One region of the Colwellia sp. MB3u-55 genome, then DNA from elsewhere that is predicted to be linked to it. Evidence: predicted binding sites of a transcription regulator. Region 1 holds the regulator's gene; each other region holds the start of a gene.
What was found. Region 1 encodes sigma-54, which starts transcription at its own class of promoters, with help from an activator protein. Its sites were predicted from a motif close to GTTGGCACGNNNNTNGNNT; they were not measured.

Region 1 (3,883 bases):
ATCTAAAAACTAACATCATAAGTTCAGAACAAGAAATTAAAATTATCGGTAAAGGATTTACCATCGATGGTAAAGGTTTAATTGTCGACTTAAACACCAACCAAATGACACTAACTAAACATGTGAAATCAATTTATGAAATTGTTAAAAAATAGCCTACTGTGCTTATTGTTATCAACTCCGCTATTTTCGTCAGCTTTCGCTGAAAAATTTGATATAAAACAAAAGATTGAAATTAACGCTTCAAGACAAGCCGTTGATCTTAAAAATAAAATATTCAGCTATATTGATAACGTGGTGATCACTCAAGGTTCATTAGTTATACGTGCTGATTTAGTACAAGTGCTGACTCAATCAGGCAGTGAAGAAAAAACCTACATCGCTAAAGGGAAGCCAGCAACCTTTAAACAAACCTTAGCCGATGGCACTCCACTTAGCTTACAAGCCGACGAAATAAGATATGAGCCTGCAAATAATTTAGTGATCATTTCAGGAAATGCGCTATTACAGCAAGAAGGCAGTGAAGTTAGTGGCAGTAGAATTACTTACAATATTGCCACTCAGTATGTTAATGCTGAAAGTAAATCTAACGAACGCACTAAAACGATTTTTCAGCCAAAAGAAAAAATTAAAGCGACAACCACAGACGCGAAAACTCAGGAAAAAATTAATTTATGAGCACTAGCACCCTAATGGCAAAAGGCCTTGCCAAAGCCTATAAAGGCAGAAAAGTGGTTAAAAATGTCAGTATGCAAGTTTCAGCAGGACAAATAGTCGGTTTACTGGGCCCAAATGGTGCCGGAAAAACAACTTCTTTTTATATGATCGTTGGTTTGGTTGAAAGTGATAGTGGCGATATTATTTTAAATGACGAAAACCTGACGTTAGCGCCTATGCATGAGCGTGCTAGAAAAGGCATCGGATATTTACCACAAGAAGCCTCTATTTTTCGAAAACTCAGTGTTTACGATAATATTATGGCTATTTTACAAACACGAAAAGAATTATCAGATGCTGAACGTGAAGAAAAATTAGAACATCTTGTTGAAGAATTCAACATAGGTCATATCAAAGATAATTTAGGCATGAGCTTATCGGGTGGTGAACGCCGCCGAGTAGAAATTGCCCGCGCTTTAGCTGCTGAACCAAAATTTATTTTATTAGATGAACCTTTTGCTGGTGTTGACCCAATTTCAGTAGGTGATATTAAAAAAATTATTCTACACTTAAAAGAACGTGGCATTGGTGTGTTGGTCACTGATCACAATGTACGTGAAACTCTCGATGTATGTGAACATGCGTATATTGTTAGTCATGGTGAACTTATTGCAGAAGGTACTGCAGATCAAATTCTTGCAAATCAACATGTAAGAGATGTATACCTTGGTGAACAATTCACGCTATAGTAGTCAGTAAGTGAATAATATCTTCGTATGAAAAAAACGAAAATATCCCATTAAAAATAATAGGAAGTTAATGACCTAAATGCGCCCTACTCTACAACTCCGCATAGGACAACAATTAACCATGACGCCACAATTGCAGCAAGCAATCAAATTGCTGCAACTGTCTACGTTAGAGCTTCAACAAGAAATTCAAGAAGCCTTAGAAAGCAATCCATTATTAGAAATGGATGAGTCTTCAAATAATCCCGAAGATAAAAGTACTGACAACCTTGAAGAAGCTCACACTGCCGGTACTGGTGATGTTAAAGAAGCCCCAGCTTCTGATGGTAGCGAAGACGCTACGCCTACCATTGATGAAATCACCACTACTGAAGCCATGGACAAAAACGATATCCCTGAAGAATTAAACATGGATACCACTTGGGATGATAACTACACAGCTGGTGCAGCAAGTTCAAGTTCAGGCCCCTCTTCAGAAGATTATACTTACCAAGGCGAGACCCAAGACTCTATTCAAGATCATTTGCGCTGGCAAATGGAATTAAGCCCTTTTACCGAAACAGACCGCACTATAGCGACAGCAATTATTGATGCGGTTGATGACGCCGGTTACTTAACGGTATCTAGTGAAGACATTTTAGAGAGTGTTGCCATTGAAGGAGTAGAGCTTGATGAAATAGAGGTGGTACTAAAACGTATTAACCTCTTTGATCCTGTCGGCGTCGCTGCTCGTTCAATTTCAGAATGTTTAATCATTCAACTTAATCAATTTGACCCAGCTACACCTTGGCTAGCAGAAAGTAAGTTAGTTTTGCGTGACCATATTAATCTGCTGGGTAGCCGAGACTATCGTACATTAATGCGTAAAACTCGACTGAAAGAAGACCAACTGCGCGAAGTGGTACGTCTTATTCAATCACTTGACCCTAGACCCGGCGATAGTGTGATGAAGAGTGACGACCAGTACGTTATTCCTGATGTGTCTGTTGAAAAGAAAAATGGCCGTTGGGTGGTCGAATTAAACCCTGATACTGCGCCAAAACTTTCGGTGAATCAGCAATATGCTTCGATGTCACGTTCGATGAAGTCGACAGCGGACACACAATTTATTCGCTCAAATTTACAAGAAGCTAAATGGTTTATTAAAAGCTTAGAAAGCCGTAATGATACTTTATTAAAAGTGTCAAACTGTATTGTGCAACGTCAAATTGGCTTTTTTGAACATGGTAATGAAGCCATGCGTCCAATGGTTTTAAATGATATTGCCGAAGCTGTCGATATGCATGAATCAACCATTTCACGAGTGACAACACAAAAGTACATGCATACGCCACGTGGAATTTTCGAACTGAAGTTTTTCTTCTCAAGCCATGTTGGCACCGAAAGCGGTGGCGAATGCTCATCAACAGCTATTCGTGCACTAATCAAAAAATTTGTTGCTGCCGAAATCCCAGCAAAACCACTTAGTGATAGTAAAATGGCTGATTTATTAGCCGACCAAGGGATAAATGTAGCTCGACGTACCATAGCAAAATATCGAGAGTCACTTTCTATTCCACCTTCTAACCAACGAAAAAGTTTACTTTAACGAAAAGATGAGGAATTAAGCTTATGCAAATTAATCTTTCTGGCCACCATGTTGACATTACCGAAGCTTTACGAGAAAACGTCACGACTAAGATGACAAAATTAAGCCGACATTTTGATCATATCAATAATGTACATGTTGTTCTCACCGTTGAAAAATCAAATCAAATTGCTGAAGCGACTGTTCACGTTAGTGGCTCTGATTTACATGCAAAAGCTGAAAATGCTGACATGTATGCCTCTATTGATAGTCTTGTTGTTAAGCTTGACCGGCAAATATTAAAGTACAAAGGTAAAACGAATCAGCATTAATGCTGTTTATCGCCTGTTCACTCACCAAAGAATCTAAGTAGTATAATGAAGTTGCAAGATATCCTTACCCTTGATTGCACCCTGTGTGCAATTAAGGGTACAAGCAAAAAAAAACTCCTTGAAATAATTAGCACAACTGCGGCAAAAAAATTCGACAATATTGATACTCATCAATTATTCGAAAGCTTAATGGCGCGTGAAAAAGTTGGATCTACCGGTATAGGAAATGGCATTGCGATTCCTCATGGTCGATTAACTAACACGTCACAAGTTATTGCTGTATTGCTGACCAGTGAACAAGCCGTTGAATTTGATGCGATAGACAACCGTGCTGTCGATATTATTATTGCGTTATTTGTACCCGAAGAAAACTGCCAACAACATTTAGATACCTTACAAAGTATTGCGCAAATATTTAGTACTAAACAATTCGCAAAGCAAATAAGAAAATGCAAAGATTCGCAAGAGCTTTTTACTATAATAAAGCATGCTCAACGTTAATAAAATCTAATAATAACCCAGGAAAACTCAAATGAAACTCTTGATAGTCAGTGGTCGCTCAGGGTCAGGTAAAAGTG
Region 2 (3,883 bases), on a different contig from region 1:
CCAAATTAACCTCCGAAAGTATTATTATATTTTTACTAAGTAAAAAAAATGTTAAAAAATTCTGTTACTAAGCAAAAAATGGATTAAGCTAGTATGACTAGATATTTTGCTATTACTATACTTTTATTTTTTTCAACTATATTAAAGGTATTATCCATGTAATATTTTTATGCCAGCAACTAATATATAAAAATAGTTGATGCTAATTTATCCTTTTTCCAATATATTCAATATAGTTACGAAAATATCAGGAATTTTTATGTATTTTTATGCCGCCAGGCAACCCATTCTAGATAAAGACAAAAATCTTTTTGCCTATGAATTACTATTTAGAGACAGCATTGACAACGTTTTTCCTGATATTGATGGCGATGAAGCCACCACAAAAATGATTGAAGCAAGTAAATTTAACTTAGGTATAGGAGAGTTTACTGGTAATAAGCCCGCCTTTATCAATTTTACCCTTGAAACATTGAGTCTTGGTTACGCAAATATGCTGACCACCGATGAAGTCGTCGTTGAAATTCTTGAAACGGTTAAACCGGGTAAAAAGTTATTAGCTATTTGCAAAGACCTTTATGAACAAGGTTATACATTAGCGCTCGATGATTATGAACATCAAAAAGTATGGATACATTTTTTCCCTTATATCAAAATAATAAAAATAGATTGGAAAATATCCACTATTGAAGAAATTAAAGAAGTTAAACAAGCGATTGCTAATTTCCCTGATATTAAGTTGCTTGCAGAAAAAGTTGAAACTTACGACGAGTATAATCAAGCACTAGAATTAGGCTTTGAACTATTCCAAGGTTTTTTCTTTGCTAAGCCTGAGATGATAAAAACTAAAAGTCTCTCTCCATCACAGATTGCCATGGCTGAGTTACTTTATGAAACATCAAAACCCGAATTAGATTTAATCAGTATTACTTCTGTGTTTGAACGCGATGTAACACTTTCTTATAAACTATTAAGATATGTTAACTCGGCAACATTTCGCAGACGCAATGAAATATCAACAATAAAACAAGCACTTGTAACTCTAGGATCACAAGAATTAAAACGATTTTTAGGTTTGATGTTTGCTATAAATGTTAACCCTGACAAACCTTCAGAGTTAATTAATTCAGCGATGGCTCGTGCTAAATTTTGTGAACTTCTCTCAAAGGATATTAGTGCTCCAATAGATTCATCGATTGCATTCTTAACGGGCTTATTATCATTAATTGATGCCATTTTAGATGAAAAACTTGAAACTGTTTTAGAAAAGTTACCACTTGCACAAGAGATAAAGGACTCTTTACTCACTAAGAAAGGTGTATTGGCTGAATTAATCCAGTTATTAGAGTACATTGAGCATGCACAATGGGATAAAACCATTGTTGTTATGAATAAGTTAGGTATAGAAAAAGAAAAAGTCATTAGAGATTACAACCAAGCACTTTCATGGGCTGACGAGCAGTCACAAATGACCAATGGCAGTTAATTAAGTCAGTGGTTCAATTGACAAAAAACGAGTAACCAAATTGTTTACTCGTTTTTTATTGTCAATAATTAGAGAATAACGCGCCCATGTTATAATCGGCGCTAGAGAAGTTTATCCGTATTTAGTTAACATTACATAAGTTCTTTAGTGTTTTTAGATGAAACAGTAGTGGTTAATAAATTAAAGTCTTTTAACACTATTATTTCGTTAGTTAACCTGTCTTCAAGTGCATCGATGTCGACAACAGATTGACAAAGTACTTTACTACTTTTTTTAATTTGTTCACCACGAGATTCCATTTCGTTTTCCATTTTTTCACCGAAATCCTCCATACGAGATTCAAAAGCGTTCATATCGCCACCAGAGAAAAGCATCTGTTGACCTACCGCTATCATTAAACTACCAATCGAATTTTGCACCGTCTTTTCTATCGCACTTTCAATACGTTGCTCAAAATCTTCGTTGAAAAAGTTTTCTCCTGAAAAACCATCCTCATCAAAATAAATGTCATTATCACTGGTTAAGCCCAGATCAACTTCTTTACGTATTTCTGAAAGTTGACTAGTAATTTCAGCACTCAGCGTATTATCTTGACCTAGTAACTCATTAAACGCTAAGTTAATGCCGTCATTCGCAAGATCGATAGCATCCAATGCAACACTTTTTACTTGTGGAACTGCAGCCCTAATGCCAGACGAATAATCATGAATCAAGGATTGCTGATTATCTGTTAAGTCAACTTGAACACCATTGACATATAATCGTTCATTATCAACAATTTTATAGAGTGGCAGTTTACTTTTAGAGAATTCAATAGCGGTTGGCGTAATTTTAATACCACCAGATATTGTTGCATTGCATGAGTCATTTGTAAAAGATGCGGTGGAAGCGAACGTAGTGCTGCTTGCCAATATAAGTGATGTTGCGATGAGTGTTTTCATATTATGCCCTTCGATTGTTATCGATTAAATAATGCCTAACTTAATATAGACATTACAAAACTAGTGCCAACTAGTAAAACCAATAAAATTCAATAAGATATAATAAATCCATAAAACAAACTAAAAATTAAATACTAATTATTAGTGAAATAAACACATTTTTGGTTAATATGCTAATTGTTGCATTTCAATGAGACGGGATTGGCAGCGAGCAAATTCAAAACTTAATTGCTGTCCTTGATAAAGCTCAATTATATCAACTTCAGTATTAATAATAAGTCGTATATTTCTATCATAAAATTCATCAACAACAGCAATAAAGCGCCGAGCTTCGTCATCTAAATGGCAAAGTTGGCTTAATAATTTACCGTCGCGTTGATAGTCATCTTCTACACCCGATATAACAGACGTTATGCGCTCTCCGTCAAATTGAGGAACTTGGCCAAGCAATACCAGTTTAAAATGATCAGCTAGGCTAATGTAGTCTCGCTGACTTCTAGGGCCTGAACATAGTGCATAAAAATCAAAAAGTATAATAGTGTCTGTTTTCGCTTGAAAAGGGATTTTACGGTGGTTAACAGTTATATTACCTGAAGTACCCACAATGCCCGTAATATCTAAAAACCTTTGTCTAAGCGTTTTGTTATTTAATGGGTAAGTATAATCACGATATGCAATTGCGGTTTCATCATAATGCTCTAAGCGATGATCTGCAGCACCATCAACCGATAACACTTGGCAATAATGATTAATTAAATCGATGGTTGGCAAAAATCTTTCACGCTGTAACCCATTACGATAAAGTTCTTCGGGTCGACAATTAGAGGTAGCGATTAAAATAATATCTTGTTGAAAGAACGCCTGAAATAAGCCAGAAAGCAACATAGCGTCACCAATATCTGAAACATAAAACTCATCAAAACACAGTACTTTGATCTTTTTAGCCCATTGCTTAGCAATAAACGTTAATGGGTCACTTTGTCCTGTACATAAATTTAATTGTTGATGTACTTCTTCAATAAAACGATGAAAATGAATACGTTTTTTAGCAGTAACGGCTAAATTTTGAAAGAAGAGATCCATAAGCATGGTTTTACCACGACCGACTCTCCCATAAAGATAAATACCACGAATAGCAGACGATTTTTCAGTCGTTTAGCAAGCCAAGATTTACGCTCATGTTGATAGATTTGTTCAGAAAGATCATCAAGTTTGGCAACGGCATTAACTTGTGCATAATCGTATTTAAAATTATTCGAAGTAGATAGAGCTTGGTAAGCTGAAAGCATATCTTAAGTTTTAAACGTTGAAACTAAATTTTTCCCACAAAAAAAGGGTGAGACATAAGTCTTACCCTTTTTAGCAATTTATTTGTATGAGGTAACCTAAGTTAGCTCAAGATACAAAATTAAAGAGCTTGAATGTTCTCAGCTTGAGGACCTTTCTGACCTTGAGT
Region 3 (3,883 bases), on a different contig from region 1:
TAAACGGTGCTTATACCCTACATAACCATTATTTATAACATAAAAACCTAATAAAACAAGCGTTAGGGTTAATAATTAATGAAAACAAGCTATAAATACAGTAGTCGCACTTAAGTTATTGATAAATAAGTAACCATTATTAAAGGATGAAATAAACTATGTACACTTGTACAGTGTATTTCTCTTGACTGTTTTATTTAATATACTGCATGATATGTGTATAGGGAAAGCATAGCGGAAACGGATTTCCAACTAATTAGAGAAAACATTATGTCAGAGAAAGTTCAAATATTAAGTATTACTAAGAGCAAAGGCGTATCTAAAAAAACAGGTAATGCTTATGAGATTTACAAAGCTAATATTGCTGTAAAAGCAGTTGGGTTTGGAGCTGAAGGTCAAGCTAAGGGAGTTAATGCTAAAGAAGTTGATTTATCAGCAGACGCATTCATTAAAGGTTTTTCTTTTGATTATCCGAATGAGTTTGTTGTTGATGCTGGTGGCTTAATGTCAAACGGCCTTCAAATTACGAGCATCAGTAAAGCTTAGTTAAAGTGATTCATTATAATCTACGCACTTAGCGGTGCGTATTCTTTAAATTACTAAGGTTTATCAATTCCCTTCCATGTCAAAAAAGTGCGCATTGCAGACGTTAGCCACTCGTTAATCCTAACGTCCGCTTGAAGCTCTAAGGAGACAGTGGAGTTCAAATTTAAGATGTTAAAGTTGAGACTAAAGTTACTGTTAACAGAATAAAAAATCAAAGTTCGCTTTGCCAATGTCCGACTCCCACTAGCAACGGATAAAACTCCGTTATTATGCATATTTTGAATTTTACCATCTTGTTTTAAGCTAATTTCATGAATATAGAAATAGATAACTTACATTATAAAATCAATATCTTGAATTTGTAGTAAGACCAATTAATGACATGTCAAACCAACGGATTACAAGTCAGTTGCTAGGTGTTGAATATACTGGTATGTAGTGGTGTTACGGTGTTGGAATACAACAATTAGCATCACTGAGTTTTAATCAATTACACTACTGAAACACTTGTTTTAAGTGGTTTAAGCATGAATGTTGTAGTGGTTTATATCAGGTTGAAGATGAAATTTAATCATCTAATAATATTTTTATACTAAAACTAGTTTTATTTACAGTTTGTTAATATTGTTCAATCGAAACAACCGGTTGATAAGTTATTTTGTGTCAGATTATTTTACAGTGTTACTTAATTAAACACTGCATAAATTATCATCATATTGAAATTGTTTGATATTTTAAGTTTGGTATGATTTTTGTATTAATGTGCGGGGATTCATAGATTACTTTAACAACGATTACCTACCCAGATTTTTGGAAAGGGATATAAGGAACACATATGAAATTTAAATTTTTAAATAAGGTATTTATGGTTTTAGCCATAACTACTAGCTGTTTGTCGAATGCTGGTCTTATTACAGACCATGATGGGTACGTCACTGATAGCGTTACGGGCTGGCAGTGGTTAGACGCTAGGTTCACCGATAACATGTCATATAATGATGTATTAGCAAGCACAACTAGTGGCAGCCTTATCGGTTGGGAAATTGCTTCAACTTCAGAGGTATTAGGACTTTTACTTCATCAAAATAACAACGTTCTAATCCCTACAACAGGAACAGGGCGCACATGGGACACTTCAATATTTTCATTCAAAGCACTAGTGATGATGTTAGGAGATGGTTCTTATTATGGAGATAATGCTAATCATGGGTATTTAAACGGCATGACGACTGAAATTTCAAGTTACTCAAATAGAGCTGGAGCACCCCGTACAGTACAAATCGGGTGGTGGAGCGATAAAGTCGCTCAGGGATTCTTAAGAGACGATTCATGGGGACCTGAGAGTCACAGCGCGACCAACATCCGCACAAATACTTGGCTCGTCAAGAAGGCGGAGGTTCCAGAACCTTCAACACTTGCTATTTTTGCATTAGGCATGATTGGTTTAGCATCACGTCGATTTAAGAAACAATCTTAAGTTTATTGATTCAGAATCAAAATTAATTATTGACGACGGTATGCCTGATAAAACCCATGTAACCCAACGTTGTCGATAATCATCAAGAAGCATCTTCCAATTTGGTTGATGCTTTTTTTGCTCATAAAGCTGCGTTATTCGACGAATGTGATTTTGTACTGTTCGTTTTGACACGGTTATTTTTTCTTGTCCAAACTGATATCCTAAAAAGTCAAATCCATTACTAATCCTACCTATGTCTGTTTTGTCAGGATGTTGTTTTAACTTTAGTTTTTCAAAATGTTGATTAACTGTTATTATCGCTTTGCGTAATTTCCACCTTGATGGTGATAGTACGATAATATCATCCATATAACGTCGATAGAATACGGATTTATCTTCCATTTCTTTATCTAACTCATAAAGATAAAAACTCGATATCAAAGGGCTTAACGGACACCCTGATGAAATACCTTGTTTTATATCCTTAAATAAACCTCCAGATTCAACACTTCGTTTTAGATACTGCGCTAGTAGGTTCATTACCATTTTATTTTTGATGTAAACCGATAACTTGTCTAACAATATTTCGTGATTGATGGACTCATAATACGATTTAACATCCGTTCTAAATACAAAGGTATTATTCGGTATTTCAGCTTGTATTGAAGTTACTGTTTGTTTACTACCACCATGCCCTTTTAAGTGTGTACACAGCTTAGATGACGGTAAATAATGTGATAACACCAATGATAACAATTTCAATACCACACTATCGATTGATGTCCATAAGTGAATAACTTCACCTGAAGCTTTTGTTACCTTTTGTAGTGGTTGAAAAGTGAAACGGTTAATTGATAAATCACGTATTAATTTGGGTTTAATACTTTTCCAATGAAATCGACAATGCCACACATCACTGTTCACAGGAAAGTGTTTGCGTTGTTTACATAACCACCTAAACGATTCATCGATTAAGTATTCAGATACTAATTCGGTTATCACTAATGTTCATACCACTGTAAACTTATTCGACTCATACATATGTATTAACCATGATTTACATTACAAAATACTACCATAGGATTCTTAATCCTTTGTTATGCCGTATGTGTAAAAGCCTTCAGACACTTTAACTTAATATTCAGCACTACTGGTGTCAGCTTTCATAGTTTTTGACAAGAAATCATTCCCGAAAAATATCTCCTTTATCGAATAGTTACGAAATAGTTGTAGTTAGATAAGCAAAGACTAATGTCAGCTTTCTAACTTTAAGCAGGCTATTTTGAGGTCATTATTTCATAATGGAAAGGGTCTTCAATGTGGCATTAGTGAATATAAGGAAAATGCTTCAATCTCATTTTCTGTCGCAGGTTTCATAATTTTCTGCGATCCACATCTATTCAGGAGTACTAATAAATAAAAACAAACAATTAGATATATTTATAAAAGTAAAAATTCATGCCCTATAAATAAAAAAAAGGGGCTTCCCCTTTGGGGAGTTTGTTTTTTATTTTAGGGTATAACTACTATTACCAAAACCGAGGGCTTTGCTTAGTCTCAATTTTAGCAACTTAATATTATTCTTATAACTATTAATAACATTAATTAGCTTTAAATTAGCTCTCTTAAGTTTTAATATTTCAAAATCTTTATCACTGCTTAACTTATTCATATCATTCATTGCTAATTGAGTCTTTCTGCTTCGTCTCTCTCGTTGTACTGTCTTTCGCTCAAAACCTAAAGGTTTGCTAGTAAGTTTAAAATACTGATCTTGAAATTCTGTTAAACCACTTCTAAAAGCCTTTCTTTTTAGCTTTGTGTTCTTCTCGTTATCTTCAGCTAAAAAAGCGGGGTGAAAGCTTCTCATGTTTAAGTCTT
Region 4 (3,883 bases), on a different contig from region 1:
AGATATTATTCGCTACAATTAATATTAACTTGATAATTAAGGTTTAAACCGATGAGTCTTGCAGATCAAATTTTAGCGGTAAATAATGATTTACCTATTCGTACCGATGCACCAGTTCACAGCGGTAAAGTGCGCAGTGTTTATTGGTTAACCGACGCGGATAGTAAGCGACTAATTCAAGAGAAAGGCTATGATGTTGCCGACGACACACCTTTAGCCATTATGGTTATTAGTGATCGTATTTCTGCTTTTGAATGTATTTGGCAAGGCGAAGGTGGTATGCAAGGTGTACCTGGAAAAGGTGCATCACTGAATGCTATATCAAATCATTGGTTTAAATTATTTAAAGATCAAGGTCTAGCCGATAGTCATATTCTTGATATTCCACATCCGTTTGTTTGGATCGTACAAAAAGCTAAACCTGTAATGATTGAAGCTATCTGTCGTCAGTATATTACTGGTTCTATGTGGCGTTCATACGTAAAAGGTGAACGTGAATTTTGTGGTATCGAATTAGCTGAAGGATTATTGAAAGATTCAAAGCTACCTGAACTTCTACAAACACCTTCAACAAAAGGTATTTTAGAAGGCATTCCGGGCGTTCCTGCTATTGATGATGTTAATATTACTCGCAAAAATATTGAAGATAATTTTGAAGCCTTTAATTTTAAGACGCCTGATGATATTACTTTATACGAAAAATTATTAACGGAAGGTTTTGACGTTATTTCTGATGCGTTGGCAAAGCTTGATCAAATCTTTGTAGATACTAAATTTGAATTTGGCTATGTAAAAGATAAAGCGGGCAACGACAAGTTAATTTATATGGACGAAGTGGGTACGCCTGATTCTTCACGTATTTGGGATGGCGAGCAATATCGTGCCGGTAAAGTGGTTGAAAACTCGAAAGAAGGTTTCCGCCAATTACTTTTAGCACATTTCCCTGATGATGATATTTTATTAAATAAAAATCGCATGGACGAGCGCTTAGCTTTAGCTCGTAACAATGAGTTACCAGCATCCGTGTTAATGGATGTATCACAAACATACACAGCGATCGCTGAGAAAATTACCGGTCAAAAAATTGTTTTGTCTGCTAACCCTAAAGCTGAAATTATTGATATTTTACGCGAGCAGTATCAGCTAATCGATTAAGTTGTTATTGTCTCTGCTTAAAAGCCCTACACCCGTAGGGTTTTTTTTTGTGCGCTATTTATCATCTCTAACCTTTGCTAATACTAACCCTTTAATTTTGCCCTTTACACCTTGTTTAAAATATAAAACCTGACTAATGGTCGTAATTTGCGCACCAATGTGGTTTTTGGGTCGTGCTTTTGTGCAATATCTTGGTGCATTTGAGCGGTGTGATATTCATTATTGTTTTTTAACTTCATGTTTTTTAATTGATTGTATCTTTGGGCACAAATGGTGCTTAAATAAATTTATATAAACAATCTTAAATAATATGCACTAAAGGTGAACAAATGAAGTTGATAACCGCAATAATCAAACCTTTTAAACTCGATGATGTTCGTGAAGCACTCAGCGAGATAGGCCTAAAAGGATTAACGTTAAGCGAAGTTAATGGTTTTGGGCGTCAAAAAGGTCATACTGAACTTTATCGTGGTGCTGAATATGTTGTCGATTTTTTACCAAAAATGAAACTTGAGCTCGCTGTTAAGGATGAAATGGTTGAGCGTGTTATCGACACTATTCTAGAAACAGCGCAAACAGGAAAAATAGGTGACGGTAAGATATTTGTCACTAACATCGAACGTATTGTTAGGATCAGAACAGGTGAAACAGATAATGAAGCTATTTAAACGGTTACACTCAAGCGTAACGATGAATAAAGTATTAACACTTTTTGTTTTACTTTTGTCCGTGGTCGCCTTGCCGAGTTTTGCCAGCAATGACGAATTGAACGGCGCGAATACGGCGTGGATCCTCACATCTACGGCTCTAGTCCTAATGATGACCTTACCCGGACTCGCTTTATTTTACGGTGGATTAGTTCGACGTAAAAATATTCTTTCTATTCTTATGCAGTGTTTTTCAATTGCTGCTCTTTCTTCGATACTTTGGTTTGTGGTCGGTTATAGCTTAGCCTTTGGTGAAGGTAATGCGTGGATAGGTGATTTTAGCAAAGTACTTATGATGGGAATAACCAAAGAAACCCTTGTTGGTGATATTCCAGAAAGCTTGTTTGCTTTATTTCAAATGACGTTTGCGGTTATTACTCCAGCGCTTATTATTGGCGCTTATGCAGAAAGAATGAAGTTTTCTGCAGTGTTAATCTTTAGTGGCTTATGGTTGCTAGCGGTTTATGCTCCGGTAACTCATTGGGTTTGGGGCGGCGGTTGGTTAGGCCAAATGGGCATTTATGATTTTGCCGGTGGTATTGTGGTGCATATTACCTGTGGTGTTGCCGCATTGGTTGCTGCTGTTGTTTTAGGTCCTCGATATGGTTTCCCTCGAACGCCTATGTTGCCACATAACTTAACCATGACTATTACGGGAGCAGGTTTGCTTTGGGTAGGTTGGTTTGGTTTCAATGGTGGCAGTGCCTTAGCCGCGAATGGTGACGCTGCAATGGCCATGTTAGTCACGCATTTATCCGCTTCAGCAGGTGCACTGACTTGGGCTGCTATTGAATGGAAAAAATTTGGTAAAGCGAGTGTCTTAGGCGCGGTAACGGGCATGGTTGCCGGTTTAGGGACAATAACACCTGCATCAGGTTTTGTTGGCCCAGGTGGCGCACTAGTGATAGGGATTTCTGCGGGTTTTATTTGTTTTTATTCAACGGTCTATATTAAACAAAAGTTAAAAATTGACGATTCTTTAGATGTTTTTCCCGTGCATGGTGTTGGGGGTATTTTAGGCACTTTATTAGCGGGTGTGTTTTCTTCTACAGAGCTAGGCGCTTTTAGTGGCTATGGTTATGCAGAGGGTATCACCACGATGTTAGGGCAGGTTAGTGTTCAATTAGTGGGAATTGGCGCTGTTATTGTCTATACCGCGGTTGTCTCTTACGTGTTATTTAAGCTTGTTTCCTTGATGACTAAAGGATTAAGGGTTGATAAAGAACAAGAAATAACAGGCCTTGATTTAATTGAACATGATGAATCAGGGTATAATTTGTAGTTAAATTTTATGATTTAGACGTCAAAAAACAGCAAGGCCTTTATTGAAATAGAGGCCTTTTTCTTATCTGAGCTGTTTTTTCAGTAAAAGCACTCTTTTCACTACATAATCAATTGATTTTTGTGTAAAATCATACACCATTTATATTAATACCATCAGTCTAGCCAAAACCTTCAAATTTACTGAACGGTTTTAGAGCCGTTTTAGAGGAACTCATGAATTTAGACGATATAATATTGCAGGCAGAACAAGCTATTTCTGCAGCAAAAGATCCAGTAGAGCTTGATCAAGTTCGCGTTAATTTTTTAGGTAAGAAAGGTTTGTTCACTGAGCAAATGAAGGGCTTAAGTAAATTACCTAAAGAAGAAAAACCTAAAGCAGGGCAAGTGATCAATATTGCTAAGCAGCAAGTACAAAAATTATTAACCGAACGTGGTGAGTTATTACGTGCAGAGGTTATTGCTAAACAGTTAGCTGCTGAGTCTATTGATGTAACATTGCCAGGGCGAAGTAATGACCTAGGTGGTTTACACCCAGTAACACGTACTATTGAGCGTATAGAAAGCTTTTTTGGTGATTTAGGTTTCTCTGTTAAAGAAGGTCCTGAAGTTGAAGACGATTTTCATAATTTTGATGCACTGAATATTCCAGAGCACCATCCTGCACGTCAAGACCATGACACTTTTTACTTCAATCCTAAGTTAGTTTTACGTACACAGACTTCAGGTGTACAAATTCG

Region 2: a site for sigma-54 is predicted at 2,480-2,498, ahead of H4J66_RS04410 (DUF2884 family protein). Genes of this name have one in related genera too.
Region 3: a site for sigma-54 is predicted at 1,286-1,304, ahead of H4J66_RS20275 (PEP-CTERM sorting domain-containing protein). Genes of this name have one in related genera too.
Region 4: a site for sigma-54 is predicted at 1,416-1,434, ahead of H4J66_RS06340 (P-II family nitrogen regulator). Genes of this name have one in related genera too.

Annotation. Positions count from the first base shown of each region.
Region 1 covers NZ_JACGUS010000122.1:507,766-511,648, forward strand. The annotation lists gene lptC (LPS export ABC transporter periplasmic protein LptC) at 1-155, shown strand, start outside; gene lptA (lipopolysaccharide transport periplasmic protein LptA) at 136-678, shown strand; gene lptB (LPS export ABC transporter ATP-binding protein) at 675-1,406, shown strand; gene H4J66_RS18490 (RNA polymerase factor sigma-54) at 1,486-2,994, shown strand; gene hpf (ribosome hibernation-promoting factor, HPF/YfiA family) at 3,018-3,305, shown strand; gene ptsN (PTS IIA-like nitrogen regulatory protein PtsN) at 3,351-3,806, shown strand; gene rapZ (RNase adapter RapZ) at 3,838-3,883, shown strand, end outside.
Region 2 covers NZ_JACGUS010000077.1:50,062-53,944, reverse strand. The annotation lists gene putP (sodium/proline symporter PutP) at 1-4, opposite strand, end outside; gene H4J66_RS04415 (EAL and HDOD domain-containing protein) at 260-1,486, shown strand; gene H4J66_RS04410 (DUF2884 family protein) at 1,618-2,427, opposite strand; gene zapE (cell division protein ZapE) at 2,593-3,516, opposite strand; gene H4J66_RS04400 (cold-shock protein) at 3,836-3,883, opposite strand, start outside.
Region 3 covers NZ_JACGUS010000106.1:4,574-8,456, reverse strand. The annotation lists gene H4J66_RS07385 (hypothetical protein) at 271-546, shown strand; gene H4J66_RS20275 (PEP-CTERM sorting domain-containing protein) at 1,412-2,023, shown strand; gene H4J66_RS07375 (reverse transcriptase/maturase family protein) at 1,997-3,007, opposite strand; gene H4J66_RS07370 (plasmid recombination protein) at 3,513-3,883, opposite strand, start outside.
Region 4 covers NZ_JACGUS010000102.1:101,139-105,021, reverse strand. The annotation lists gene H4J66_RS06345 (phosphoribosylaminoimidazolesuccinocarboxamide synthase) at 52-1,155, shown strand; gene H4J66_RS06340 (P-II family nitrogen regulator) at 1,485-1,823, shown strand; gene H4J66_RS06335 (ammonium transporter) at 1,846-3,144, shown strand; gene pheS (phenylalanine--tRNA ligase subunit alpha) at 3,360-3,883, shown strand, end outside.